One region of the Desulfoconvexum algidum genome, then DNA from elsewhere that is predicted to be linked to it. Evidence: riboswitches for the same ligand, from Rfam matches in the RefSeq annotation. Region 1 holds a riboswitch; the other holds the start of a gene.

Evidence for each region. A riboswitch is a leader RNA that binds a small molecule or an ion and turns the genes downstream of it on or off. The one in region 1 is predicted to bind cobalamin.
Region 2: another riboswitch for cobalamin. It lies ahead of ACZ45G_RS08275 (sodium:solute symporter family protein); the one in region 1 lies ahead of ACZ45G_RS18980 (TonB-dependent receptor plug domain-containing protein).

The regions. Positions count from the first base shown of each region.
Region 1 is NZ_AP042394.1:4,172,243-4,187,258, reverse strand. It holds gene ACZ45G_RS18980 (TonB-dependent receptor plug domain-containing protein) at 1-1,084, opposite strand, end outside; cobalamin riboswitch at 1,223-1,407, opposite strand; gene ACZ45G_RS18975 (DUF4019 domain-containing protein) at 1,698-1,916, opposite strand; gene ACZ45G_RS18970 (tetratricopeptide repeat protein) at 2,055-2,684, shown strand; gene ACZ45G_RS18965 (acyl-CoA dehydratase activase) at 2,730-3,515, opposite strand; gene ACZ45G_RS18960 (2-hydroxyacyl-CoA dehydratase subunit D) at 3,520-4,782, opposite strand; gene ACZ45G_RS18955 (2-hydroxyacyl-CoA dehydratase subunit D) at 4,816-5,928, opposite strand; gene ACZ45G_RS18950 (AMP-binding protein) at 5,931-7,652, opposite strand; gene ACZ45G_RS18945 (TetR/AcrR family transcriptional regulator) at 7,824-8,504, shown strand; gene ACZ45G_RS18940 (hypothetical protein) at 8,798-9,079, shown strand; gene ACZ45G_RS18935 (ABC1 kinase family protein) at 9,097-10,791, shown strand; gene ACZ45G_RS18930 (hypothetical protein) at 11,009-11,410, shown strand; gene ACZ45G_RS18925 (geranylgeranyl reductase family protein) at 11,443-12,591, shown strand; gene ACZ45G_RS18920 (P-II family nitrogen regulator) at 12,887-13,225, shown strand; gene ACZ45G_RS18915 (ammonium transporter) at 13,253-14,662, shown strand; gene ACZ45G_RS18910 (amino acid ABC transporter permease) at 14,865-15,016, shown strand, end outside.
Region 2 is NZ_AP042394.1:1,796,968-1,811,983, reverse strand. It holds gene recA (recombinase RecA) at 1-327, opposite strand, end outside; gene ACZ45G_RS08300 (phosphatidylglycerophosphatase A family protein) at 338-841, opposite strand; gene larC (nickel pincer cofactor biosynthesis protein LarC) at 857-2,074, opposite strand; gene ACZ45G_RS08290 (M20/M25/M40 family metallo-hydrolase) at 2,075-3,217, opposite strand; gene ctlX (citrulline utilization hydrolase CtlX) at 3,421-4,422, opposite strand; gene ACZ45G_RS08280 (MltF family protein) at 4,810-6,276, shown strand; cobalamin riboswitch at 6,386-6,527, shown strand; gene ACZ45G_RS08275 (sodium:solute symporter family protein) at 6,635-8,203, shown strand; gene ACZ45G_RS08270 (methyltransferase) at 8,245-9,279, shown strand; gene ACZ45G_RS08265 (NAD-binding protein) at 9,295-9,942, opposite strand; gene ACZ45G_RS08260 (DEAD/DEAH box helicase) at 10,191-12,854, shown strand; gene ACZ45G_RS08255 (SWIM zinc finger family protein) at 12,902-13,930, shown strand; gene ACZ45G_RS08250 (enoyl-CoA hydratase-related protein) at 14,101-14,904, opposite strand; gene ACZ45G_RS08245 (AMP-dependent synthetase/ligase) at 14,949-15,016, opposite strand, start outside.

The sequences.
Region 1 (15,016 bases):
AGGTGTTTTCCTTTCCGGCAGCAGTATAGGTATTGCTAATGGCATAATCGGTCCAGTCAACTCCGGCTGTTACATGGGCGAAATCCCACTTGGCCGTCAGTTGGGCCTGGGCCCCCTGGTGGTCTGTATCCCGATAATAGTCACGTGCGTTGCTGGTTGACGGATCAAAGGTCTCGTACTCGTCTTTTCCCTTAAAATAGCGCAGGTTCCATAGTAAAAATCCGTCTGCAGTTTGCCCGTCATAAACAAGATCAAAACTTTTTAAGGAATTGTCTATATAATCGTCCAGATCATTGCTGCTCAAATAGTTCGGTTTTCCAATTTTTTTTCCTTCATATCCGGTGTAAGAAAAACTGACTCTGTTATCAGGCACAAACGTCCAGCCTGCATTGAAGCTGACCCGTTCCTTGGAATCATACCCGGTATTGTAATACCGGGTACCGTCAGCCGTGTCATAGTCATCCTGGGATGATTTCGAAAGGGTTGCTGAAATGTCAAAGGCCTTGAACTGACCGGAAAATCCGGCAGAGGCATCCTTGTAGTTCCAGCTTCCCAAGTTGCCTTCAACAAAGAAGGAAGGCTTGCGTTTCCCTTGTTTGGTAATGACATTGACAACCCCGCCCATGGCGGAAGCACCGTATTGAACCGACCCGGGACCTCGGATAACCTCAATACGCTCTACATTATCCATGGTAATTTTTGCCATGTTTCCGGTACCGGCACGTCGTCCATTGATTAGGATCAACACATGGCTGGCCAGGTCATTGCCATGGGTATCTGTTCGAAATCCACGGATCTCTACGGAACTGGTTGAATTGGGGTATTCCCGGATCATAAATCCTTCTTTGGCCAATAAATCACTCAAGTTCTGAACAGAGGCCTGCTGGATATCCTCTTGTGTGTAAATCGTAATATTGGTGGTCAGGTTTTCTTTTTTTTCCTTGATTCTTCCCGAGGTTACCACCATGGTTTCCATAACCTGGGGGGTTGTTTCAGAAGGAATCGCTTCTTCTCCCCAGGCAGGCAGGGAAAACGTCAACACGCATAAGAGCAAGGCAAGGCACCGGACAATCAAATGTTTCATTATTTAAAAATCTCCATTAAAATGTAGTGATCGGTCCGGAAAACAACAATCCCCGGACCGAAATTAACTTTCAATCCAGGGATTCCCTTTTTATCCTTAGAATATAAACAGGAAGCACCTTCGTCCCCAAGGCGTTTTCCTTTGACTACCGTTCAGGCAGGTCTTCTGACTTTTGGATCATTCTACCGGCTGCACCTTCCCAACCATAAGGTCAGTGGCATACTGCAGCTTTCGTCCCCAATTACAGCGGCGGGCCCGTCCACGACTTTAACGCGGTTCCCTATCAAGCTCTTACAATGAGCACCTGAATATGAAATATTATTACTGATTATAAAACACAAAGTCAAGTAAAAAAAAGAGGCAATTTAAGGTGAATTTTATTTTTTATCTAATCACCATAATATGATCACAAGGCCACTGTGAATGGGGGCGATTCCACCATTTTTATGTCGCAGAGAAGATACTTCTCAAGACTTTTCTTAAGTCCTTTGTTTTTGGCAGGTCCGCTGTATAGAAAAATAGAGAACCTGCATCCAGGGAAGTGGCAAAAAGAGGTGCCGGTACCAGGCAGAAGGCCAGAAAAATATATTAGAGTTAGAATTCTTTTCATGATCTATTTGATAAAATAGCCGGCTACCCGCCATGTGCCCTCGGATTCTTTCATGAGGGTGATGGATTCAACGGCATGGGCTTTATTGGCAAAACGGGTGACATATCGCAAAACCAGATAGCTCCCGTCGGGCATGCCTGGCAGGGTGGTGGTGAGCTGGTCATGGAAAAGGTCCCTTGATACAACATCTCCTAAGGGGTCCCTTACGGATTTTAGGGTGATTGCCCAAAAGAGCAGATTATAAAAATTGAGTCAAAGTCAAATGATTTTTTTTAGGGAACTGCCTTTTCAGCCCATTGCCAGGACGGCTGGGGTGATTATAATTAAAAAATTATTAATTTAAAAGCAAGTGGGGAACAGATGGATAAAAAGAAAGAAAATGGTCCAACGGGTTTGGTTCACAAACAGACCCTTTATATGGCAATCTTGGTCTCCATTACATTTGGATTTATGGTGGGGGCCATGTATACCTCATTTAAACTGGCTGGGGATACGCCAATGGCACCAATAGCACAGCAACCGTCAGATCCCCATGATCATCCGGAAGGACAGGAGATGTCGGCTGAGACGGGTTCCAGAATTTTAAAACTGGAACAATTCCTAAAGGAAAACCCGGATAATGTGGATGCCTGGAATCAACTGGGGAATCTGTTTTTTGATGCCAACCGGTTTGGGGATGCCATTGATGCCTATGAACGTTCATTGGCTCTGAAACCGGGTGATCCCGTTGTCTTGACCGATATGGGGGTGATGTACCGGCGGAACAAAAATCCCAAAAAGGCCGTTGAAACATTTGACCTGGCCATTGCTGCAGATCCTGGCTTTGAGACGGCCCGGTTCAACAAGGGAGTGGTGCTCATGCATGATATGGAGGATACGGCCGGCGGTATTCTTGCATGGGAAGCGTTGTTAACGGTGAATCCCATGGCAAAAGCACCCAATGGGAAATTGCTTTCCTCCCTGGTTGAAAGAATGAAACAGCAGAAGTGATATCGGATTTTTTCAAGGTGATTGACCATGGAATGGTCACGCCACCTACCGTTTCAATCTGGAAGCCAGGACAGCAGCGCCGATGGCCCCGTTTTCCTGGGGAAAATCGCCCACCAATATTTCAATGCCCAGGCGGCTTTCCAGGGCTTTGACCATCCCTTTGTTTTTGGCGACCCCGCCGGTCATGATCACGGGGCTCTGTAACTTGACCTTGGTGGCAAGACTGCCCACCCGTGCGGCCGCAGATTCATGGATGCCGGCAATGATATCTTCTCTTTTCTGCTGCCCGGCGATCATGGAAATCACTTCTGATTCTGCAAAAACAGTGCAGATGCTGGAAATTTTGGAGGGGGCATTGGAGCTCTGGCTCATGTTGCCAAGCTCATTGAGTTCGACCTCCAGAGCCTTGGCCATGACCTCCAGGAAACGGCCTGTCCCTGCCGCGCATTTGTCGTTCATGGCAAAATTTTCCACCTGGCCGCTGGTATCCAGGGCAATGGCTTTGCTGTCCTGTCCTCCTACATCAATAATGCCCCGGATCTTTGGGTTTAAAAAATGGGCACCCACCCCGTGGCAGATGATTTCGGTCATGGCTTTGTCTGCAAAGGCCACAGAGTTTCTGCCATATCCCGTGGCCACGATGGCCGTGACATCCTTGGGGTTGATTTTGGTTTGGGCCAACAGGTCGGAAAAGACCTTCTCCCCCGCAGTCACGGGGTTGTATCCCGTGGGGATTACAAGAGTTCCTATCAGTTTGCCATTTTTGATAAGGGCGGCTTTTGCCGTTATGGAGCCGATGTCTATGCCTGCAAAAATCATATGTTTAACCATTCCTTTATTCCTTTTGTTTGATAATTTCCATGAAGGCATCAATCCTTGTGTCTGTCTGGGAAAGGGAAAAGTTTCGCGGATCCACCATGTCTGCCTCGAACATGAGCACGGGAATACCGGTTTTTTTTCGGACAATTTCCATGATGTCCAGCTGGCCAAAGGAGTAGGGTTTGCAGGATCTGTTGGAGTGCATGACAAACCCATCCACATCATAGAGGCGGATCATGTCAATGACCTGATCTGCCATTTCGTCCACACCAATGTTTAGATAAATCCGGGTATAGGCTTGGGCCATGGAATCTAAAAATTTATTTTCATCAATATATTGAATGGCCGAGCACCAGGCAGAGGTATAGGTGTCTGCCACAAGGCAGGCATTGTGATCTGAAAATTTTTGGGACAACCATTTTAGCTGGTACCACACCGGCAAATTGTCCCAGAGCAGTCGGTAGCGTTCATGGGGAATGATGCTGATGCCCTTTCGTACCCGTTCTTCCATTTCCTGGGCCAATTCTTCGTAAAAATCCACGGCGATCTTTGTTCCTCTGAGGGTTACGATGAGGGCCAAAAAGAAAAAGGCATCAAAGGCGCTCATGGGAGAGGGCTTGTGGGTGGTGGTCTTGAGAACTTTCTGCCAGAGCTTCTGGCCCTGGAGGGCAAGATGTCCCACCTGCGTCATTTTATCGTGGTCAAATTTTTTCCCGGTCACGGTTTCAAGAAAAACAATGTATTCGTCTATCTGACGCCGGACATAGGCGGCAATTTGCCGGGAATATCCATTGTGGCAGACCGGGGTGTCCAGGATGAACAAGGGAACATTAAAGTGTCGGGCCTGGACTTCATACCATTTGAGTACCGTGCCGCAGATGTTGTTGCAGCAGACCAGCATGTCCGGCCTGGGGAGCCCGCCAATGGGTCCACCATTGACCTGGGCACAGGAAATGTCTGCCCTTGCATAGGAACAAAGATCTGAGCTGTATCCCATTTCTTCTGCCTTTACGCACAGGTCTTCCCCCATTTTGGAGGCCCCGATCATGGCGGCATGGTTTTCAGGATAGATGGGGATAATATCCATGGCGATCAGGGGTTCCACAGGCCCCCCTGAAGTGATCCATGCGATTTTTTTGTTGTTTTCCCGGGCTGTCATGGCTTCCAGGTAATAGGTGGTCATGATTTCCCGCATTTTTTTGGCGGATTTTATTTTTCGTTGTTCCTTGTCGTTGTCCTTTTCCTTGGCCGTGTCTTTGTTTTGGTTTGTATCCGTCATGGAATGTTTCCTTAAAATTTATAAAAAACAGGATTAAATCATGTGCATAAAGGTTTCAAGACGGGTGGAAAGCTGTCCTTGTCCCTGCTGCTGGTCATCTAATTCCAGGTGGAGACTCTTAATGGCAGCCTTGTCTAAAAATTCTTTCATATAGGGATAGTCAAAGGCATGGGGATCGCAAAATTTTAAGAGAGCAAAGATCACCCCGTCTGCCCTGTGGGTTTTGGCAAGGGCCAAAAGGGCTTCCCCCCGGACCGTGTTGCCCGAGTGTTTGGCCGGACAGATGGCCCTGTCCGAATACCGGGCGGTTAAGGCTTCCAAGGGGTCAATATCCACAGGAATAAGCCCTTCAAACCAACGGTTGCCCGTGCACAGATCATCTGCCACCACAGTGCCGCCACAGGCTTCGATGAGACTGTAAATATCGACCATGTCACAGATGGAGCCGGAAAGAATGATCCGTTTGGCCGAAGAAGGAGGGGGGTCTTTTTTTTCAAGGAGGAGGACAATGGTCTCAAGCCTTTGGGCAAGTTCCTCTCTGTCCATGATCATTGCGCCCTTGACAATGGCAAACAGATCAATTCCTTTGATAATGCCCGGGGACTGGCTTTTGAGTTCGTAGATCCGGGCCAGATTTTTGCGGATGCGGTTGAAAAGGCAAATGGAGGCCTCAAGATCTGCCGGGGTAATGGGATGGTCAATGGCCTTTTCAAGGTCGGTTTTGAACTTTTTGAGCACCTCTGTCATATAGTTTCTTGCACTTTCGGTGTTGAGCTTGGCCGGCATGACCACATCGGCAAAAAAACCATAGTTTGTGTTGAGCCGCCAGATATCACTTAAGCGCTGGATGGAATCACAGGTGTGGGGGAAAACCGTACCGTCTAAATAATCCAGGCGGCCGGCCAGGCTGTCTTCGAGCACCCCCCGGACCAGGGAGCAACAATAGGCCTGGAGATGGTTTTCCGCCAGGCTGATCTCTGATTTTGAGGAAAACAGCCGCATGGGGTGAAAACCGGCGGCATGGATGAGTTCTTCCGGGGCATAGGAACACATATACCCGATGATCTTGCCGGATTTTTCCCGGATGCCGGCAGCAAGGGCGGCTGGATCCTTTATGGCAATGTGGAAGGGATCGATTTCTTTCATCTTCAATGGTCTCCTGTGTATTCGCCTCGTTGGCGTAAAGTCTGTATTTCCTGGTCTTCCAGTGTTTTAAAGGCCACTTTGCCCACCAGGGTGGTGGGAAGGGTCAGTCTAAATTCAATGGTTCGCGGACAGCTCCATTTGATTAAATTTTTTTGACAGTGGGTGATAAGCTCCTTTTCCATGGCCGCATCGGGGAAAGCGCCCTCTTTAAGAACCACAAAGGCCTTGACCCGTTGAACCTGTTCCTTGTCCGGCACTCCAATGACACAAGTTTCTGCCACATGGGGGTGCAAGTAGAGGACATCTTCCACCTGGGCCGGGTAAACATTCATGCCCGAAGATTTGATCATCCGCTTCTGGCGCAGTTTAAAATAAAAAAATCCGTCCGCATCCTGGCTTGCGATGTCACCGGTGTGGAGCCAGGTTTTACCGTCCCCATGGATTTTCAGGGTCTTGTCGGTTTCTTCTTTCTGGTTTAAGTAGCCTTTCATCACAGCAGGGCCGCTGATGCAGATTTCGCCATCTTCCCCCAGGGGAGCCTCTTTAGTGGTGTTTTGTATGACAATTTTAGCGTCCATATCTGAAAAGGGAACCCCGATGCTGTTTTCGCGGTAGGTGTCCATGGGCATGGCCATGATGGCGGTGACAGCTTCGGTGAGGCCGTATCCTTCCAATAATTTGACATTGCCGCCCCGGGACCTGACAATGGTTTCAAATTCTTCTTTTACAACCCCGGGCAGGGTGTCGGCACCGCAGAAGGCCGCCTTGAGGCAGTCAAGGTCTGCAGTTCGGAAATCCTTGTTCTTGTTCAAAGCGGCATAGAGGGTGGGGACACCGATGATAAAGCTGGGTTTTTTGGTTCGTATGAGTTTGGCCACAATTTGGGGGGTGAACTGGGGAACCAATATGCTTTTGGCCCCTCCCATAAAGGCCGCATTGACACAAACCCCCAAGCCGAACCCATGGAAAATGGGCAGAATGGCCAAAATGGAATCGGTTTCATCCAGATTGCCCCAGGCCGCCACCATCATGCCCTGGGAAATAAAATTCATATTGGAGAGCAAGATTCCCTTGGGTTTTCCCGTGGTGCCGCCGCTGTATAAAATTACGGCGGTGTCGTGGGCTTCCATTTGCGTTTTGTTTTGTTTTGGAAAAGAACCGTTCATCAGGTCTTGCCACCATGAGATGTTTGAGTCCCGGGGGACCTTGGGGATTTTCCTCCCCTTGGTCAGCCAGAAACCCAATTGCTTGACAGGGGACAGGTAATCTCCTATCCGGGTCAGAATCAGTCGTTTGCACCGGGTTTTTTCCATGGCAGCCTTGAATTTGCCATAAAAGGCATCCAGGGTCAGGGCCATGGAAGAGTTGGAAATATTTAAATAAAATTCAATCTCATTTTCCGTGGACAGGGGATGGATCATGCTGGCCACTGCTCCCAGCTTGTTGGCGGCATAAAAGCAGATAATTCCCTGGGGAGAGGTAGGCATGGAGATGGTAATGATGTCTCCCTTTTTCAGTCCCAGGCCGGCAAGACCATCGGCGCAAAGGCAAATGGCTTCTGCAAATTTATTGTAGGTACACAGGGTGCCCATGAAATCCCAGGCAATTTTATCCGGAACCCGTTTGGCCGATTTCATCACAGCTTCGTACATGGTCACACTAGGGTAGTCTATGGAGTGGGGAACTTTTGCGTAATGGTCAAACCAGGGCCTTTTTACCTGCATTTCTTCTCCTTTTTCTGTGCCGTGTCAATGGGGATAAAAATCACAGAACGATTTTTTGTCTATTGGTTTTTATATCGAACACCGGTCGACATGTCAACCATTGCTTGATGATTTCTTCTGGGTGTGATATGGGAAAAGAGCAGGTCAGAACCCAAACAATACAGGACACCAATGAATACAAACAATACCCTCAGCAAACTAAAGGTAAAGGAAAGAAAACTTCGACAGCAGATTATTATTGATGCAGCCCGGGAAGTCTTTGGCCAGAAAACCTATGACAAGGCCAGTATGGCTGAGATTGCAAAGGTAGCGGGCATTGCAAAATCTTCCATCTACACCTATTTTAAAAGCCAGGAAGAATTGTATGCCAAAATCGCTTATATGGATTCCTGCAATTTCATAGATGATCTTCAATCGCGCATCCATAAGGCTGGTATGGGTCAGGCGGGTCGGAAGAAACCGGATAAGGACCCGATTAGTATGGACCGGGGGGAAATTTTTGTCAAGATTTGTATCACCCATTTTCTGGAATATTATATTACCCATACTGCCCAATGGCGGATGATTACCCATTTTGCCCTCCACGGAAACAAGGACATGGCGGCGGTGGACCAGCTCAATGAAATTGGCCGCAGGCTCATGGATTTGTTTGAATCGGTATTCAAGAAACTTGGGTGTGATCGAGAGGCACGGATTTTCGCCCATACCCTGTTTGCATGTCTTTCCGGTATTCTTATCGCCTTTCGAAATTATCCAGGCCGGACAGAAGTCGAGCGAATTGCGCATATGACACGCATCGGAGATGTGGTGGAAGCCATGGTTCTCTCCCTGGTTCGAAAAGAGAACGCGTGATCCTTATCGAAGATAACCGTTAAAAAAAATCATAGGACCACCTGATTTTGCACCCCCATGATATCCAAACACGTGTGCTTACCCAAAGAGATCTTAAATTTGCAGCTCAAATGGAATCAGGCATTGGCAAGTTTTGGCAGACTGTGATAGTGTAAAAGATCTTCCAGGTCGATTACAGCCGACGCCCCTTCCGGTGTGGGCTCTCATGAACAGGCATCTGCCTTGCCTGGGAGTTGAGTGACAACTTAAAACAGCCATTTACTCTTAACATGATGTTATTAGGAGGTGTTATTATGAAAGACGCCAATTGCCCTAAATGTGGTTCCGGAGAAGTCTATTCAGGTGCTGAACTGATCGTTAAAGACGGTCCTATCGCCAATCTTCTGAAAGGCGGACCTTTTGCCAGCAATTCAATCCCCATAAGCCTTTCAAGCATGGCTCCCATCGACAACTATGTCTGTGTCAACTGTGGCTATGTTGAGCATTATATCTCCGATGGTTCCAAACTAAAAGAGATCGCAAAAAAATGGGATAAAGTCTCTGCAGACAAATCGGCCGTCGCTTCTGACGAATGATTGTTTTGAGACTCGGTTTGAATTTTAAGCTGCTCTGGCGGCTTGTGCACATCCTCCGCGTTGTCGGCTGGTATGGGATCAGGGATATTGCCGGCCGTATTGCCAGGGGTGCGTCCAAGGCGCCTGGCGTTTCGGAAAAAAGCCGGGATGCTGCTGAGACCGATTTCCCGTCCCCCAGGATGGTCCGCTTCTGCATGGAGCGGCTCGGACCAAGCTTTATCAAGCTTGGTCAGCTGTTGAGCACCCGGGATGATATTTTGCCTTCTGAATTTGTAAATGAATTCAAAAAACTCCAGGATCAGGTACGCCCCCTTCCTGTGGCGGCTATTTCCAGCGTGGTGGAGAGGGAATTGGGCAAACCGCTGACAGTTCTGTTTGATCGCTTCAATCCAGAATCCATTGCCGCAGCGTCTGTGGCCCAGGTCCACGAAGCCTGGCTTTTTTCAGGAGAAAGGGTTGCTGTCAAGGTGATCCGGCCCGACATCCTTCCCATTATCCGCAAAGACATCCGGCTGATGTATTATCTTGCCCAAAAGATAGAGAATCGTTCTGAACGAGGCAGGATGCTGGGTGCCGTGAACCTTGTCAAAGAATTTGAAAGGACCGTCTTCAACGAACTGGACATGTTTGTGGAGGCCGGTAATATTGAACGGTTCAGAAATAATTTCAAGCATACACGCGAACTGCATATCTGCAAAGTCTATCGTGAATTCACAAGCCGGTCAGTTCTGGTGATGGAGTATATTGACGGTGTCAAGGTCGATCAGGTAGAGGCCATAAAAGCCGCGGGCATCGATCCCGGGGCGATTGGGCTTATCGGCCTGCGCTCCTTCTCCCGACAGCTCATGGAGTTCGGGTTTTTCCATGCCGATCCCCACCCGGGAAACACCATTGTCATGGCAGACGGCCGGGTCAGCATTATCGACTTCGGGCTGATGAGTTACGTGGATGATGAAATGATGAAGGAACTTGCCAATCTTTGCCTTGGGTTTGCAGATCACGATTATGATCAGGTGATGGACGCCTTGAAAGAGATGGGGCTCCTGGACGAAAAAAAGATCCGGCTCAAGGAATTCAAAGCAGACTTGAAGGAAGTCAGTGAACCCTTTTATGGCCGCTCTCTTCCCACCATCTCTGTCAGAGAGGTCTATGAAAAAGTAATGCAGCTGGTGCTCAAGCACCGGGTCACCATGCCAAGGAATCTGCTGCTGATTTTAAAGACCTTTGTTCAGAACGAAGCCATTGGGAAAAAACTGAGCAGCACGTCAAGTATTCTTCAAGTCGCCAGACCATATGCCGAAAAATTGATACGGCAGCGGCTTGAACCGGACCAACTTTTCAAACGATTCAATGCAGATGCACGTAAAATAGCAGGCCATCTTCACTCCATGCCGGCAAACGTCAGCAAACTATTTGCCAATGCAGCAGACAACCGCTTTTCCATGGAGATCCGGCACACAACCTCCTCCAGGCTTCACCAATCCATGGAAAAGGGAATCAACCGGCTGATTGTGGGGATTATCATTGCTGCCTCCACCATTGCTGCGGCCCTGATTCTTAATTCTTCCCAGAAACTTTTCAACATCGACCTTGGGTTTGCCGGGTTTTCAGAAATATCGCTAACCGGCCTTCTCGGCGTTACAGGATATGTCATAGCAACCTTTCTCGGGCTTTGGCTGATAATTTCAATCTTCCGTTCAGGACGCCTGTAAGACCCAGATACCATCACCTGACACTCCCATAAAAAAAGGGATATCCGCAGGCAAAAACGAACATCCCCTTTTTTGTGAAAGGTCTGTCTATACCAGAATGGCTTGAAAATTAACTTCCGGTTTGACAGGAAAGAAACCAGGGAATATAATTAATTACGTTTTTTTCTTACGCTAAAAAGGGGAGACACAGATTTCATTACCCAATAAAAAAGGCTGGTTGGCCATTTTATTTATTTTTTTCTGCCTGGCCGTACCCTTTGGGCTGACCTATTATGTGTCAACACCAAAGTCCAAGGAAAGGTCTGACTTGTGGAGGACCCAGGGGACTGCTGCAAATGTCAAAGCAGAATCCCAGATATCGGCCGGACAATTACGATTGATAAAAAATGATCGGGTAACGGTTAAAAATACCTGCCTGGTGTTTAAAGGGATTGAAAAGGGCCAGGTGGTTCTGGATCTATATCTGCTTGAACTGGATCCGGGATATGCCTATCCCCAGCGATTTTCAAGAGAACCCAATGGGAATGCCATCCGGCTGGGGAATGTGATCTATGCTGTAAAATCTGTAAACAATTCTATACTAACCTTAAAAATTCTCCAGGCCACGGAGACTTACTGATTTGAAATTTGATTTAAGATCTGTTAGCTCCCATGGTTGATGTTGTTATCATAGGGGCAGGTCCTGCCGGAACAGCTGCTGCCTTTGATTTGCTGTCCAGGGGTTTTTCCGTGCAGTTGCTGGACAAATATGCTTTTCCTAAAAAAAAAGCCTGTGCCGGTGGGATTACTCCCAAGGCCCTGGCATTATTCCGGTATGATATTTCTTCTCTCATCCGGCAGGAGTGCCGCAGTATAAAAATTTGTCCCCAACCTGGGAGAGCCTTTGTAATTCAGAATAAAAACCCCCTGTGCCATATGGTCCAGCGATGGGAGCTGGATCTTTTTTCTTTGAACATGGTTCAAAGAAAAGGAGCTCAATTCCAGGTGGTTAAAAAAATTGTTTCCATTGAAGAAAAAAAGCTTCATATAGAGATCAGAACCAGCGATCAATTGATAAAATCTTGTTACCTTATCGGTGCGGACGGGGCCAATTCCATTGTGAGGCGGTTGACCCATCCTTTTTGTCGGGTGAACCGTTCTCTTGCCCTTGAGGCGGATATCCGGGTGGATCATTCTGAACGTCATTCAATGGAGTTTGATTTTTCCATGCCGGGACGAGGTTATTTTTGGATTTTTCCCAAGGGAAATCATCTGAATATCGGTATTTATTCCACCACAGGTCATCCGGCTTTAAAACAAAGGCAATTGGTTGAGTATGCCCAGAAACGGTTTGGTACGGACCGGCTCCAGGCCGTGAAGGGATATCCCATTGGTGTGGGGGGATATGCCCATTGTCCCGGGTCAGGAAGGGTTCTTTTATCCGGGGACGCTGCCGGATTTGGAGAGAACCTTCTCGGGGAAGGAATCTATTTTGCCCTCAAAAGCGGACAGGCTGCTGCCCGGGCCATTGTCTCTGCTTGTACCCCTGGTGCGTTCCCTGACAATAGCGGGTTCCCTGATAATGTTGCATCCTCTGTTATTGATTCATCTCCTTATGCTGCTCCTTTTCCGGGCGCGGCCTATGACCGAGAGATTAAAAAAATAAGAACCGATCTCAGACTATACCACTTAAGCGCCAAGTGTCTCTATTCCTTCCCTTCTTTTTCATTAAAATTATTGTCCCTTCCTTTTTTTCATAAAAAATTTGCCCAAGGGTATGCCGATGGCAAAACCCTTGGGCAGATGCTCCTGTGTCGATAGTTCCCCTGATGTATTAAAATTTTAGTCTTCCTGTTGTTTTGCAGGAAAAAACAATTTTGTATTAAAAAGAGGTTAATTTTATGTCATATGCTATGAAATTACACTATTGAAACTAATTTAATTCCAATAATGTAATTTCATGCTCGGTTTCAAAAAAGAGTTTTAGAAATAAAACATTATAAAATCAAATAGTTATGATAAATTTTGCTTAAAAAATGCCTTTGGCACCCCTTTTGCTCTATGAAGAATTAAGAAATTAAGTTGTTTTTATTTAAATCTGAAAAAGGGAGAAAACATGAAAAAAATCTTGGCAATCATAAAACCATTTAAGGTGGATGAGGTAAAAGATGCCTTAACCAAAATAAATATTAACGGGATGACCATCACCGAGGTCAAGGGGTTTGGCCGGCAGAAGGGTCACAAGGAAATATACAGAGGCGCGGAATACCAGACAGATTTTATTCCCAAGGTGGAGCTGTCCATTGTTGTGGATGATGAAAGGGTGGATGCCGTGGTGGAGACCATTATTAACAGTGCTAAAACTGGAAAGATTGGTGATGGTAAAATTTTTATCCAGCCCATTGAAGATGTGATCCGCATCAGGACCAGTGAAACCGGCGTGGAAGCCCTATAACTAACCCTAAAAAAGGAGATATTCCAAATGAAATATATCGTAACCCTATTCACACTGCTTGTCTGTTTTTTGTCAACAGCCTTTGCCGGGGACGATACCCCCACAGTCCTTAGCAATAGCGAAGCCATTGGTCTGGTTCAGACCCATGCCGATTATGTCTGGACACTTGTTTGCGCAGTCCTGGTTTTTTTCATGCAGGCAGGATTTGCCATGGTGGAAGCCGGGTTTACCCGGGCGAAAAATGCCATTAATATCATGATGAAAAACCTCATGGATTTTTCAATGGGATCCATTGTGTATTGGGCTGTTGGGTTTGGTCTCATGTTCGGTGTTTCCAAAACCGGTTTTTTTGGGACCACCGGGTTTTTCCTGAGCGATTTTAAAGTAGGCGGAGATCCCTGGGTACTGGCTTTCTGGATGTTCCAGGTGGTATTTGCAGCCACTGCGGCTACCATCGTTTCCGGTGCCATGGCCGAGAGAACCAAGTTTATCGGGTATCTTTTGTATTCTGTGTGCATCACCGGTTTGATCTATCCGATTTTCGGATCCTGGGCATGGGGAAGTCTGTTTCACGGTTCCGGATGGCTGGAAGGTCTTGGCTTTATCGATTTTGCAGGGTCCACCGTGGTTCATTCCGTGGGGGGCTGGGCAGCCCTGGCCGGCGCCATGGTTCTGGGGCCCCGTCTGGGTAAATATACGGCCACAGGTGCTGTCAAACCCATCCTGGGTCATAATATCCCCCTGGCAGCCCTGGGCGTTTTTATCCTCTGGGTGGGCTGGTTCGGATTTAATCCCGGATCCACAACTGCCGCCAACACAGACATTGCCATGATTTTTGTCAACACCAACCTGGCGGCGGCTGCCGGTTGTATCGTTGCGATGTTTGTTTCCTGGTTTAAATTTGGAAAACCAGAGGTGGGCATGAGTCTCAATGGTGCCCTGGCAGGACTTGTGGGTATTACGGCAGGGTGTGCCAACGTGACCCCTTCAAGCGCAATTATTATCGGGTCTGTGGCCGGTGCCCTGGTGGTTTTTTCTGTACTGTTTTTTGACAAAATTAGAATTGATGACCCCGTGGGTGCCATCTCTGTTCACGGTGTCTGCGGAGCCTGGGGAACCCTGGGAGCCGGAATTTTTAATATCGGCGGTACGTCTTTGAAAATAATCGGTGTTCAGGTGATCGGCATTGGCGCTTGTTTTGTGTGGACCTTTGCTTGTGCCTTTGCCATCTTTAAACTGATTGATATGACCATCGGCCTGAGGGTCTCCAAGGAAGAAGAATTGGAGGGATTAGACGCCACGGAACACGGGGGGAACGCCTATCCGGATTTTACAACCATTAACCACTCCAGTATGGGATATACCGGCGGCGGATCTGGAGAGTTTGCCGGGGCGCCTGCTTCCTATACTTCCAAAAAGTTAGCCAGCGATCACTAGTAACGAGTCGCTGTAGGGGGACATTAATTTCCCCTGGTTATCCAGAAGTTTAGTAAATTAAAAAAACCTGCCATCCCTTTCATTGAGGTGGCAGGTTTTCCTGTTTTATGCTACCTTGTGGCTTTCTTAGACAGGCGAAGCCGGGCAAAAGTCGGGCAAAAGCCGGGCAAAAGTCAGGTGTAAATCGAATGAAAGGTGACGGATGAAACGGGCGGCAGGGGTTATAAAATCTGTGGTTTTATTGGGGATTCTGGCAGCTGTCCTGGTGGGGGGCTATCAGAACCTTGAGTATAATTGGCAATGGTACCGGTTGCCTCCCTATTTTTTTTCCATTGAAAAGGGGCAGTTTGTCAA
Region 2 (15,016 bases), 2.4 Mb from region 1:
GCCCAACCGTTTGGCATAGGCAACATCCAGGGCATGCTCGGCATCAATAAAGGCAGCAATACCTCCCGTTTTCTGAGCTTCTGCCACTGCATGGAGGGCCAGGGTTGTTTTTCCCGAAGATTCCGGTCCATAGATTTCAATGACCCTTCCCCGGGGATATCCCCCCACACCCAATGCCTTGTCCAGGGCCAGGGAGCCCGTACGGATAACCGGTACGGCTTCGACTTCCCTGCCACCCAGCTTCATGATGGATCCCTTGCCAAACTGACGTTCAATCTGACTCATGACTGTCTGAACAGCTTTTTCCTTGTCTAAATTTTTTTCCATCCCTTTTCTCCTAAAACAAACCCGCTATATATAAAAATTTAAGCACAAGTGCTGCCAGCACCCCTGCCATTATGTCATCCAAAACAATACCGGCTCCCCCTGAAAATTTATTTTCAAAATATTTCACAGGGACCGGTTTAAAAATATCAAAACATCTAAAAGCGACAAACCCCAGCACGATACTTGCCCATCCCACCGGCACCAAGGTCATGGTGACGCAAAAGCCCGCTATTTCATCAATCACAATACTGCCGGGGTCCTTCGCCCCCAAGAGGGTTTCAGCCCGGTCCGCCACATAAACAGCCAAAAGGATCAGGCCGACCAGAAAAAAGGCCATCAGCCCCGGATCCGACCACGCCATCAGCCAGATCAAAGGAATGGCTGCCAGGGTGCCAAAGGTACCCGGCGCCACAGGTATGCGGCCCAGGCCGAATCCTTGCGCCACCATCAGTATCAATCGATCAAAAATAATCATCTTGCTATTTTGTTTCACCTGGTTTGTATCCGTATTCATTTTGTATATCCTGCCCTAGGCCCTGTCAAGGGGATTCACCTCTGCCATAATCCTTGAATAGACATCCCTTAGGGGAAGGTCCTGTTCAAGGGCAATTTTTTTACAGACCTCATATTCAGGCACATATCTCACCCGATCCGGGCCCTTGATTCTTTTCACCAAAACCTCTCCCCAAAGGGTTTCCCGGGTCACCACCGCACGTTCCAGCACTACCCGTTCACATTCATGGTATCGCAACCCGATGGCCGTGGTCTGGGTAAGAATCAGCCGGGACAGCGTCTCAAGATCCTTGCCATGGCAAATCACCTCAATCTGGTTGCCGGGCCGGTTTTTTTTCATCTGGATTGGTGTAAAAGAGACATCCAGAGCTTTGTTTTCAAACAGGCGCTCCATGACAAATCCCAAAATTTCCGGGTTCATGTCATCCACATTGGTCTTGACCACAAAAACCTTTTCTTGATGAAGGCAACTTTCATTCTTAAACAAAACATCTGACTCATAGTCTTTGTCTGCAGGGGGAACCGCCTCGCCCAAAACCATGCGCAAAAGATTGGGCAGGCTGGAATTGGTTTCCCTTTTTCCTGCCCCATAGCCAATGCGGGAAATCTGCATTTTAGGCATCGGCCCGAAGGAGCCGGCAAGGGTGGCCACAATGGCGGCGCCTGTGGGAGTCACAATTTCTGTGGTCGCATCAGAACCTGTTACCTCAATCCCCGCAAGGATGGCCAGGGTTGCCGGCACGGGCACGGGGATCCTGCCGTGGACGCAGTCCACAAATCCTGATCCCAGGGGAACCTTTGAGGAAACGATGGTTTTAATGCCGAGATAATCCACCCCTAGAAAACTGCCGATGATGTCCACCAGGGAATCGATGCCGCCAATTTCATGGAAATGGACGGTTTCAATTTCCTTTCCGTGGATGGTGCTTTCTGCTCTTGCGATTCGTTCAAATGCGGCAAGGCTGTTTTTTTTCACTGGTTCGGGCAAATCTGCCCGGCCAATAAGGTCCCTTATATCCAGATAAGTTCTTGCCGCGGTAGTGTCTTCAACCGCCACAACCAGGTTCACAGCCCTCAGGTGATGCTTAAACACAATTTCACTTTGAAGAGAAAATCCGCTCAACACGGGTTTTAACTTTTGTTCAAGCCATTCCAAAGGCACCCCAAGATCAATCAAGGCCCCAAGGGTCATATCCCCGCTGATACCGGAAAACAAATCCAGATAAAGTATCATTTATTGGACATCCCCTGCGGCATGGACCCGAAGGATTTCAAGCACCAATTGGGCTGTGTTTTCCATATCTGAAAGCGCAATGGATTCTTTGAGGGTATGGACATCGGTCATTCCCGTACCAAGCACACCGGCCACAACGCCTTTTCCGAAAAAGATATTGGCATCGGCCCCGCCGCCAATTGTTTTGCTCGCCAGTTCCCGGCCAAGATTGTCAGCCGCCTTCCGGGCAAGGGTAATGGCCAAATGGTCTTCGGGAATATGGGTGTTGGGAAAATCCTCTTCCACCTCAATTTCAACCCGGGGAAGATCCTGACCCTCGGTTTGAAGCCTTTCCATGGCCGTCTCAAAACCTTCTATAATCGAGTTGGTAACCTGTTTTAGCCGTTCCAAATCATGGGATCTGGCTTCCCCATGGATCTCCACATATTCGGGCACAATATTGGTGGCCATGCCGCCAGAAATCGTGCCCAGGTTACAGGTGGTAATCTCATCCATTCGACCCAGTTCCAAGCTGGAAATTGCTGTGGCTGCCGCAAAAATAGCAGAGATCCCTCGTTCCGGGGCTGACCCAGCATGGGCTGCCCGGCCATGGACCTTGATACAAATTTTATTGGCGCTGGGGGCCTTGGTGACAATGCCTTCTGTGTCTGTGGAATCCAGAATATAGCCAAATTTTGCATCCATCAGGGAATAATCCAGATGTTTGGCCCCCATAAGTCCTATTTCTTCGCACACGGTAAAAACAATTTCCACGGGGGGACAGGGAAGATTATTTTCCTTGATCACTTCCATTACTTCTAAAATGATGGCAAGGGCGGATTTGTCATCCCCCCCTAAAATGGTGGTGCCATCGCTCGTAAAAATCCCATTTTCAAATTGAACCTTTACCCCGCGGCCCGGCAGCACCGTATCCATGTGACCGGAAAGAAATAAGGGGGGAACATCCATTGTGCCTTTAAATTTTGCCACCAGATTTGAACAGTCTCCGCCCACCTTTTGTGCTGCATCATCAAAACAGACACTTGCCCCTAAATCCAATAAAAATTTTTCAAGCACCTTGGAAATATTGGCTTCATGACGTGATTCTGAATCAATTTGTGCCAGCATTTTAAAGCGCTCACCCAGTCTTTGCGTATTAATCATTTGCATCTTTATAATATTCCTTATAATATTCCTTATCTCTCAGGGAACTGATCTCTTGTTGAAACCCATCCCCAATAAATCAAATTTGACCAAAATGTTATTTATACTAAACTTCGAGTTTTAATTCCATACCTAATGAAAAACGTCTTGCCTGGGAGAAGAAAGACTGCTTAGAAATTACAAAACCACCCCAAAAGTTATGGTTATTTTTTTTCTGAAAAGATTTCCGCCATCATGCACCGGGCACTGCCCCCACCCACGGATTCAATGGTGGTAAGATCCATGAACAAAATTTTACCATGGGTTTCAAGCCGTTTGATCTGCTCCTTTGTAAAGCCTTCAAAGGCACTCTTGGACATGACAATCAAAGGCGTTCCACCGGCTGAATTGACCTGTAGGATATTACCGCAGAAAAAATTTTCCATCTGATCCATGGAAATTTCAATGACTTCAAAGGATGCTTCAAGGGAGGTTTGCACCTGTTTTTTTTCCGCCGTGTCATGGATACAGTCCAAACAGACCACGGCAAACTTGTCCCCGATACTCATCATGACATTGGTGTGATAGATGGGGGTTCCCTTGGTGCTTCTTGTATTGAACAAAATCCCCTGTTCGTAAAACCGCAGACGGATAAAATTATCAAACTGCTCCTCATCACACCGGTTGGACCTTGCTGCATAGACCACCTCGGCCCGATGATCAATAATCATGGAACCTGTGCCCTCCAGAAACCGGTCGGTTTCATCCAGCTGTCCTACATTAATGACATTTCTAATCTTGTACCCATTGGCCCTTAAAAGTTTTTCCACATCTTCGGGCCGCCGCTCGTGACGACGGTTCATGGCCGCCATGGGATAGGTGATCAGGGTACCGTCATGTTCCGTTGAAAACCAATTATTGGGAAAAATGGCATCCGGTAGCTTTCCAGCGATCTTTTTTCCATCGGTTGATGTTGCATCGGTTGATGTTGCATAAATTGAGCGTGCATCGGGTTCCGGTTTTTCCAGAATCAAAACCGTGACCCCTTCTAACCGCAGGGTATCCACCATGGCCTGGAACTCTGCATTGGCTCGTGTATTGATCTCTCGTTCAGACAGGTCCAGACGCTTCTGGAACTGATTGTCCAGACCGGTCTCCTCATTAAATCCAAAATCATAGGGTCTGACCATCAAAATCGTGTTTGTTGTTCTGGAAACATCTAACATAACCCGCCTCACTTTTTTTTACACCACCAAAGCCATAAAAATCTTGTACCTGAACTGACCTGTTACCATCTTTTAGTCTTTCTCGTCAAGACGTTACAGCTGCCGGAAAACAGAATCATTTCCTGCTAACACACGCTCCTAATAAAGCCCGATCACCTTCCACCATATACCACCGATGCCCATCCAGATAATGAGAAATACAAAGATTAAAAAGATACCAGGCCTGGGGGGTGACCTCCGAGGGTATAGATGAGAACCAGATTAAAGCCATCTGTTGCACTGAACTTTTATTTTATAATACTTGCAGGAAAAAACCATCTATTTTATTATAGCGAATTCTAAACTTCTGATACCATATCATTACAAAAAACAGCAAGGAGGTCTCCTTTGAAAAATGGAAAAATGACCCTTCGTAAAATTGAACTTTTATTGTTGCTGATTTTGACGGCAGGTCTCTTGTTCGCCTGTCCTGCATTTGGGGCTAAAGATCTTAAGAAGGTGATCGCCTCATTGAACAAACCATGGACTGGTGATTTTGATCAAATGGTTCAAAAACGATCAATTCGGGTTTTGATACCCTATAGCAAAACCTTTTATTTCCTTGATAAGGGAACCCAGCGCGGCGCAACCTACGAAATGGTCCGGCAGTTTGAAAAAAGCATCAATACGGAACTGAAAACCCGCCATCTCAAACTCCATGTTCTCTTTATTCCCACCCCCAGGGAAAAATTGATTTCAAATCTGGCAAACGGACTGGGTGACATTGCAGCGGGCAATTTAACCGCCACGGACAAGCGGATGAAACAGGTTGATTTTTGTGATCCTTTTTCAACTGAAGTTAATGAAATTTTAGTAACCGGACCCAAAGCCGGTGAAATTAAAGAAATTTCAGATTTGAGCGGCAAAAAAGTTCATGTGCGAAAATCAAGCAGTTATTATGAAAGCCTTGAAAAGGCAAACAAAAGATTGACGGCTGCCGGCAAAGCCGGAATAAAGATTGTTCTTGCCGATGAAAACCTTGAGGATGAAGATCTTCTGGAAATGCTGAATGCAGGTCTGATTCCCATGATGATCATTGACAGTCACAAAGGGAAATTCTGGGCAAAAATCTTTAAGAATATCACCCTCCACCCGGACATCAGATTCAGGGAAAACTCTAAAATTGCCTGGGCCGTTCAAAAAAAGACCCCCGAGCTTAAAATAAAAATCAATGCCTTTGTTAAAAAAAACAAAAAAGGCACCTTAATGGGAAATATGGTTTTCCAACGATATCTCAAGGATACTACCTATGTAAAAAGTAATCTTGAAGACAAGGCCCGGAAACGATTTGAAAATACCATTTCTTTTTTTCAAAAATATGCCGGCATGTATAAATTTGACTGGCTGATGCTTGCGGCTCTTGCCTTTCAGGAGTCCGGTATTGACCAAAGCAAGCGCAGTAACACCGGTGCCATCGGTGTGATGCAGATTCTGCCGACAACGGCAATGGATAAAAATATTAACATCCCTGATATTGAAAAAATAGAACCCAATATCCATGCAGGGACCAAGTATCTTCGGTTTATTATGAACCGATACTTTAATGACCCGGATATTGGCAAACTGGACCGGGTACTGTTGACATTTGCAGCCTATAATGCCGGCCCTGCCAGGGTTTCAAAATTGCAAAGAGAGGCCAAATCAATGAACTTGGATCCCAACATCTGGTTTAGAAATGTCGAGGTTGTTGCCGCCAAAAGAATTGGCAGGGAAACCGTTACCTATGTGAGTAATATATTTAAATACTATATTGCCTACGCCGCCATTATGCCCCAGGCCAATGCAACAAAAGAATCAAAAACAACAGGGCAATAAAGATATAAAGTCTTTATTGAAACCTTATAAATACTGTGGTATAGACTCTCCCACGTTGGATCCGAGAACAAGATTCAATGACAAATACAATTAAGAGAAACTTTTCTTTGGGAAACCCGGTTAAATTCCGGGGCGGACCCGCCGCTGTAAGTGGGAACGAAAGCCGTACACTGTCACTGTGCTGGATACACCAAATACGAGACAGCATGGGAAGACACGGTGATTAGGATGATCCACCAGCCAGAATATCCATGGAAAAGAGATGAAACAACTTTCCGGAGAGACGGTAAATCCCCGGGCTGAACACTTTTAGCTTAGTGTCGGCTGGGGATTTTTTTTGCCGACGGGGAGTTTTTTTATGGGCGCATACCCGCTTTTTCTTCTGGTACTTTTTATCTATATTTTCGGTTTGATCCTGATCGGACTCTATTTCAACAAACAGCAGACATCCCCCACAGACTTCTGGCTGGCCGGCAAATCAGCCGGATTCCTGTCCATCGGGTTTTCCGCTGCCGCATCCTGGCTGACAGCAGGTGCCCTTCTGGCGGTAATAGGGTTTTTCATTCTCTTGGGCATGGGGTCCATCTGGGGATTTGTTGCCCCCAATATCCTGGCCCTTTTCATCATTGCTTTTTTTGTGAAAAAGATCAAAAATCTGCCCGCCATTACCCAGCCGGAACTGCTTGAAATGCGGTATGGGCCTTTTTTAAGACTGCCCGTGGCCATTATCATCACCGTGGTCATGATCCTCTTTGCCGTGGCCGACATTAAAGGATTTGCCATGGTACTTGAAATCTTTTATGGAATTGATCCTCTCTATTCCGCATTGATTGTGGGTCTGGCGGTTTCCATCTATGTCACCCTGGGAGGATTGTCAGCTGTTATTGCCACGGATATGGTCCAGTTTATCTGTCTGTCCGCCTTTATCCTGGTCATGGCCTTTCTGGTCATGGGAAGTGCCGGCAGCGCCACAAACCTGTCACCGGGCCAGCTGATCGCCACCGTGCCCGACGGATGGTGGAACCCTATTTCCATAGGGATGCCCATGGTGCTCATCTTTGTCCTTGCCATTGTTCCCGGCTGGATCACGGAACAGGACCCCTGGCAGCGGGTATGGGCAGCTAAAGATGAACGAAGTGCCCGGAACGGCATGTTTCTGGGAGCCTTTCTGGTGGCAATTGTCTTTGGGGGGTGCGCCCTCATTGCCTTAGGGCTTAATGCCCTGTATCCGGAAATTGCCAAAATGGGATTTCCCATGGGAATGGCCAAGGCAGAGCCCGCTTTGCTGAGCTTTATCATGGGCAGCAAATTTTCCAACCTGGCCCTGGCCCTTTGTGCCGTGGCCCTTGCAACGGCAGCCATGTCCTGCACCGATACCTTTGCCACCTCCGGGGCCTCGTGTATTGCCCGGGATATTTTCCAGCGTCACCTATACCCCGGGGCCACCATGCGACAGATGCGCCTGGTAAACCGGATCAGTGTTCTTGTCATCATCTTTCTGGCCACCACAGGATCATTTTTCATCCACAGCATCATTGATGCCATCCATATTGCCACCTTTATTGCCTCTGCCTCCTATTTTTTCGTCCTCATGGGCGGACTTTACTGGAAACGGGCAACAGGACCGGGAGCTATCGCCTCACTGTGCACGGGGTTTGTCCTTCAGGTGAGCCTTGTCATCATTGATCTGGCAAAAACTGCTCCCATGTCCCCCCCGTTTTTGGAAGGTCTCCATCCTGTCTTCATGGGACATGGCGTGATATTTTCCATGCTGGCCTCAGGCGTTGTTTTTATAGGGGTTTCCCTTGCCACCAAACCATCTGACGAAACCCTTTTGGCACCCTTTTTCAAGGATACGCCAGAAGGCAGTGACCTTACACATGGCAGCCTGGAACAACCCCCAACGATATCAGCCCAGCCCTCATAGAGCCCTAGGCCTGATATTTAATTTTATGGAGCCGCACCCCCATGGCGTTTGGATTTAAAGATGTAACAACAGCCCACACAGGTTTTCAGTTTCTTGAAGACCTGTCCACGGCCTATTGGTATTCCCAGGTGTTGTTTACCGGTCTTGAATTAAACTTATTCCAGTATATGGATCAGGAGTTTTGTTCGGTGGAGACCCTTGCCAGGGAGACGAATAGTCAAGAAGAGGAACTGTTGCGCCTCCTCCGGGCCATGGAAAAGACAGGGCTTGTCACCTGCCGGTCAGAAAACTGGTGCAATACCAAAGCTTCCTCCCTGTTCCTGGTGCCGGGGAAACGAGACTATATGGGGGAGTTCTTCCTTTACCGGCAGTATATGCGTCCCCAATGGGATACGCTTACCCAAAAGATAGCGCCAGAACAAAAAAAAGCAAAACCGCTAACCGCGCTTTCCTATGAAGAGAGGACCCTTGGCTATGTGACTTCCACCGACACCCTGGTTCGGCAAAAAGCCAAGCAAATTGTCCGGCTGCTCCAGCCGGACAACATCAGCGGCCCCATACTGGACATCGGAGGAGGCGCCGGCAGCCTGATCCGGGAACTGAAGATACTGGCACCCGATACCGGGGCAATCCTTTTTGATATTCCAGAGGTTATTGAAGCGGCCCGCACCCTGTACCCGGATACGAAGGACTGGGACGGCATCACCCTTTGCGGCGGGGATTTCAGATTCCATGAATTTGAAGGAACGTTTTCCTTGATCTGCATGAGCAATTTCCTCCATACCTATGGACCGGAGGAAGCCAGGATCTTGCTTTTAAAAGCTGTCTCCCTTCTTCGCCCCAAGGGCGTTATAGTCATCCACGATTATTTTCCCGACCGGAAAGGGGTGGCTCCCGAAAAAGGCTCTTTCTATGACCTTGCCATGATGCTCAACACCTTTAACGGCGTCTGCCATGAATCCTCAACCATACGCCAATGGCTTGGGGAAGCCGGGATAAGCACTTCTGATATCAAGGACCTTGCAACAGACAGCACCCTGATCATGGCAAAAAATATCAATGTCAATCTCACATAAAACAGCACCAGGGACCTATCTCTTATGGGTCCCCCCAGTAATCACACCGTGGCATCGGCATGCGGTACTCAAAAGAAAGGGCCCTTTTATCCCCTTAATTTTTTTTAACAATGAAAAAAGAGCCTCTGGACCATAACCCCCTACCCCGGGTGCCAGCTGATGGCTTTGTATGACCAATGAAGAAAAATCTTTAAACCGCAATTTAGCAAGCAATTTAAACATCTCCTGTTTGCGGGGCTGTTGGGTAACCGTACAGATATCATCGGGTTCACAGCAATTGACGGGACAAATAAAATTTGCATGGCTTACATAGATATCTCCATTTGAGCCGTGCATGGGATTGGGCAGTTGCCCATCTATCTCAGCAGAAATGTTCACACGGGTTAACCCTTCGGGCCCCAATTGTCTGAGGCACCATTCCCAAACCAGATGAACCGGCAGTGCAGGCACTATCCAGTCGGGCAGATTACCGGGTTTTAAATGGGTCTCTAAATAGGCGCCACCATCTGAATGTACGGTGAGACACGCCATCCCCCTGGCCCGATCAAGTTTTTCGCAATCTTGATCCACGAGCACGATTTTCAAATTCTTGTGCCGGCGTGACAAAGAGGTTACCGCACGCATCCCAAATTTCCCCGCACCTATTATCCATATGGTTTCCATGACCGCGAGTATGCGCCTTTTCAACACCGGATGTCAAGTATATGGGTGAAGACAAACGAGCGCTTTTCATCCAATCCTTTTGATTTCGATTCCTTTTTATAAGGGGTGCCATTTTTTTGACCCTACCCCAGGAAAAACACTTGATCATTCCATTGGCTGTCTGATAAAAAGAGCCCTATGAATTCAAATCTAAAAGACAATTTACACAAGTCTCACCTGCCATTCAGGTATAGATAAGCAGGCAGGCAATGAAAGAACTTATAGCAGACATCATGCCCTCCCATGAGCTTGTATTAACCTGGGAAAATTCCGGGGAACGCCTGGGAAAAAAACAGCAGGCATTAAATGCGGAAATCCACACTTCATACAGTGAAAATGATAAAAAATGGCTGCTTCGTCTGGGCTGTTCCGACCATAAAATACCCCTGTCCCCTTCCCTTAACTTCTGGCGGGGTCTGGCACAAGTTTTCCTGGAAAAGCTCAAACGCACTCCTGATATTGAAGATATCCGCCACAACGCCGACATTGATGTTTTACCGGAAGAATTAGACAACTTAATGGATTCAGCCCCGCTTATGATCGGCAGGGAGTATCTGGACAGGACGCTTTTGTCGGATATGTGGAAGGAGCTGAACCAGCTTTTTTCCAGGGAAATTAAAATATTTCCCGGCAGTGTAAAGGAATTTTTCCATGAATTCAGCCCCCACATTCATTTGGCCGGCAGGGTTTATTTTCATCTCGTGGAAAGCAAGGATGAAGACTTCCCGTTTCAGTTCCTTGCAACCTATGCCACCCAATCAAAAAATTCTCAAAAACACCGTCCCCTCCACTATGCCCTGGAAGAGTACCGGGATCACCAGGACCAATTATTGGAATTGCTCACCACGGTCCATGCCGCAGCACAAAAAAGTGGCCTGTTAAAAAAACTGCTGGATACGGGAGAATTGTTCCACCACCTTGCCTGGGACACAAAAGATGCCTATGCTTTTTTACAGCAGATTCCAAGCTTTGAGCACTGCGGTATCATTTGCCGAATTCCGGATTGGTGGAAAAAGAGTAGTTCAAAACCGATCGTTAAAATCAGTCTTGGCAACAGTGAACCCTCCTTTCTAGGGATGAATACCCTGCTTGATTTCCAGGCCGATATCCTGATGGGAGACACGCCCATTACCCTGAAAGAGGCTCAAGAACTCCTTGCCCAGACCAGCGGGCTTGCCAGGATCAAAAACCGCTGGATCGAAGTGGATAAAGTCAGACTTCAAACCTTGCTCAATGCCTACGAAAAGGCTCTATTGAAAAACGATACCGGCCTTACCATCAAAGAAGCCCTTCAATTGCAGCTTCACCCCGACAGACTCTCCTCCGGGGATAAAACAGATCTGGAAATATCAAACGGGGAATGGCTTGAAAGCATTGTCAAACGACTCAACCAGCCTGAACTTGTGATAAGTTCCGACCCTGCAAAAGATTTTGTTGCAATCCTTCGGCACTATCAGCAAAAAGGATTAAACTGGCTTTCATTTCTTGATTCCCTTGGTTTTGGCGCATGTCTTGCCGATGACATGGGGCTTGGCAAGACAATCCAGATCCTTGGGTTTTTAAGCATTTTAAGGATTAAAGAGCCGGAGACAACATCCTTACTCATTATACCGGCATCCCTTATCTCAAACTGGGAAAATGAAATACTCAAATTTTTGCCCAACCTGAAATATTATATCGCCCATCCTGGTTATTTAAAAAAAGAGCATTTAAAAAAAGGCCAGAATAAACAATCGAAACAAACACCGGACCTGGCATCTTTTAATCTTGTTATAACAACCTATGCCATGGCCCAGCGACACAAATGGATGGAAGATATCCAATGGAGATGCCTGATACTGGACGAGGCCCAGGCCATTAAAAATCCAGCCACCCAACAGTCAAAACAGGTCAAAAGACTGAAAGCTGCTACAAAAATTACCATGACAGGCACCCCCATAGAAAACAGCCTGACAGATCTCTGGTCTTTGTTTGATTTTCTTAATCCCGGTCTTTTGGGAACCGCCAAGGAATTTAAAACCTATTCCGCCCAATTAAAAAAAGACCCGGCAAGATACCTGCAGTTAAAAAAGGTGATTTCCCCCTTTATCCTCCGGCGAATGAAAACAGACAAGACCATTGCTCCGGATCTTCCGGAAAAAATCGAGATGAAAACCTTTCCCCAGCTCAGCAAAAAGCAGGTGGTGCTGTATACAGATTTTGTCAAAGAATTGGAAGCAAGGCTCACCCAAGCGGACCAGGGCATTCAGAGAAAAGGGCTGATCCTGTCTTCCCTGATAAAATTCAAACAGATCTGCAACCACCCGGACCAATACCTGGGAACCGGAGATTTTGATCCCCGAGACAGCGGAAAGTTTATCCGCATGGGCGAGCTGTGCGAAACCATTTATGCCAAACGGGAACGGGTGCTGGTCTTTACCCAGTTCAAAGAGATGACAGCCCCCATTGCCAAATTTCTTGAAACGATTTTCCATCACCCGGGATGCATTATCCATGGCAGCCTGGGTGTTAAAAAAAGGAAAGAGGCCATTGAGCAATTCCAGCAACAAGCGTACCTGCCCTTCATGGTGCTCTCGTTAAAAGCTGGCGGTGTGGGGCTAAACCTGACCCGGGCCAACCATGTGATACACTTTGACAGATGGTGGAATCCTGCGGTTGAGGATCAGGCCACGGACAGGGCCTTTCGCATTGGCCAGGACAAAGGGGTCCTGGTGCACAAATTTATAACCAAAGGAACCATTGAAGATAACATCGACCAGATGATTGAAAGTAAAAAAGAACTGTCCCAAAAAGTAATCTCTGATTCCCAGGCAAGTTTGATAACGGGTATGGATAACCAGGCGTTGTTGGATATGTTCAAACTTAAACTATGATACCTGAAAACTTGATACCCGAAAACTTTAATAATGGATGAGGTAATATGAGTCGTTACTCCTACGGTTATCCCAAATATGTCAGTGTTGCTGAAAAACGAGCAAAGGCTGAAAAAAAACTTTTACAATTAAAGAAAAAGAATCCCGCCATCTCCCCGGTTTGTGTAAAGGGAAATAAACTGGCAGAATCCTGGTGGGGTATTTCCTGGAACAAAAACCTTGAAAGCTATGCAGATTATAGCAACAGAATCGGCAGGGGCCGCTCCTATGTCCGCCATGGTGCGGTGCTGGATCTGAAAATCAAATCGGGGAAAATAGTTTCTCTTGTCCAGGGTTCCACTTCAAGGCCCTATACCATTGAAATCAGCATCCAAAAAATCAAGACGGCTGCCTGGGAGAACATCCTCCTAAAATGCCAGGGACAAATCGATTCCCTCCACGCTCTTCTCGACGGAAAACTGCCCAAATCCATGGTGGACATCCTCATCGACAAACGAGACGGCATTTTCCCCTCCCCCGGTGAAATAAAATTTTATTGTTCATGTCCTGACTCGGCCACCATGTGCAAACATATTGCCGCAACCCTCTATGGTGTCGGAACCCGGCTTGACCAGGACCCTTCCCTGTTTTTCACCCTGCGGGGTGTTGACATGAAAAAGCTGGTTTCCCAGGCCATCCAAAAAGAAGCAGACCAGCTCATTAAAAAATCCAAAACAAAAAGATCCAAAAGGATCATCCGGAATGCAGATCTTTCTTCAACATTTGGAATTGATTTTGATACGTCTCCCCTGCCCGCTGCCACCAAGCCCATGGTGACCTCACAAAAAAGATCAACCAGAAAACCAATCAAAAATTCAATTGCAAAACCAATCAAGAAAGCCGGCAAACAAGACCTATCCCCCTACGAAACAGTGGTTCGCATTATTTCAAGAAGAAAAGTCACCCCAATTGATTTCAAAGAAATAAAAAAAAGGACCGGGCTTGAAGATACCTTGATCCGAAATAGTATCGCCCGGGCAAAACAAAAAGGGGCGATTAAAAATAAAGGCCGGGGGTTATATATCAAGCAAACTTAACGCCCCACCAAGACCTCAAATGAAAAATAAAAGAGTGCGTTTAATGTTTCTATATACAGCTATTGTATACCTTCAATACAAAAAAAAGCACTCTTTTTTCAAGTGCTTTTGGTGAATCAGAACTGGGGCTGGCCTAGCACAACCCGGTGGCGATTTTACAAGGCAGAGGCCTATTTACCTTTGAAGCGAGGCTTTCGTTTTTCTTTAAAGGCCTTTGGGCCTTCCTGGGCATCTTGGCTCATGAACACCGGGACGGCCAGTTCAAACTCATTCTTCAGGCCCTGCTCAAGGGTCAGCCCCGTATTGGTCATCACGGCCTTTTTGATGGCGCTCACGGCCAAAGGCGCGTTTTGAATAATGATCCGGGCCATGCGTTCACATTCTTCCATGACCTTTTCCCGGGGGACCAGTCGGTTGATCAACCCCAAGGCCAGGGCATCTTCCGCATCGATAAGTTCACCGGTAAGCATCATTTCCATGGCCCGGGCATAGGGGATCTGCCGGGGCAGCTTTACACTGGACCCACCCATGGGGAAAAGCCCCCACTTCACCTCCTGCAGCCCAAACTTTGCCCCTGCGGCGGCAATGCGAATGTCTGCGGCATAGAGCAACTCCAGCCCCCCGGCAATGGCATGGCCGTTAACACCGGCCACAATGGGCTTATAGATATCCAAATCCCTGAGCCAGGCTTTTTGCACCATCAACGGATCGGCCTGAACCTGTCTTTCCGCTTCTGTCTGTGCTTTTCTGCTCCCTGTAAACAAAGGTATCAATCGTCTCAAATCCGCACCCGCGCAAAAGCTTTCATCCCCGGCCCCCGTGATCACAGCACACCGCAGGTCATCATCGTTCCGGTATTCTTCCCAGGCCTGGATCAGGTCCACGACACTTGCCGCATCCAGGGCATTTCTGGCCTCCGGCCTATTCAAGGTAATATAGGCAACATGATCTTTTTTCTCAAAAATAAGAGACATCAGTCCTCCCTGATTTGCATCAACATACATGGATTCATATGTACTTATAACGAGTCGTATATCTGTTGAATAAGAGGTTCATACTTCTCGTAAATTACATTTCTTTTCAGCT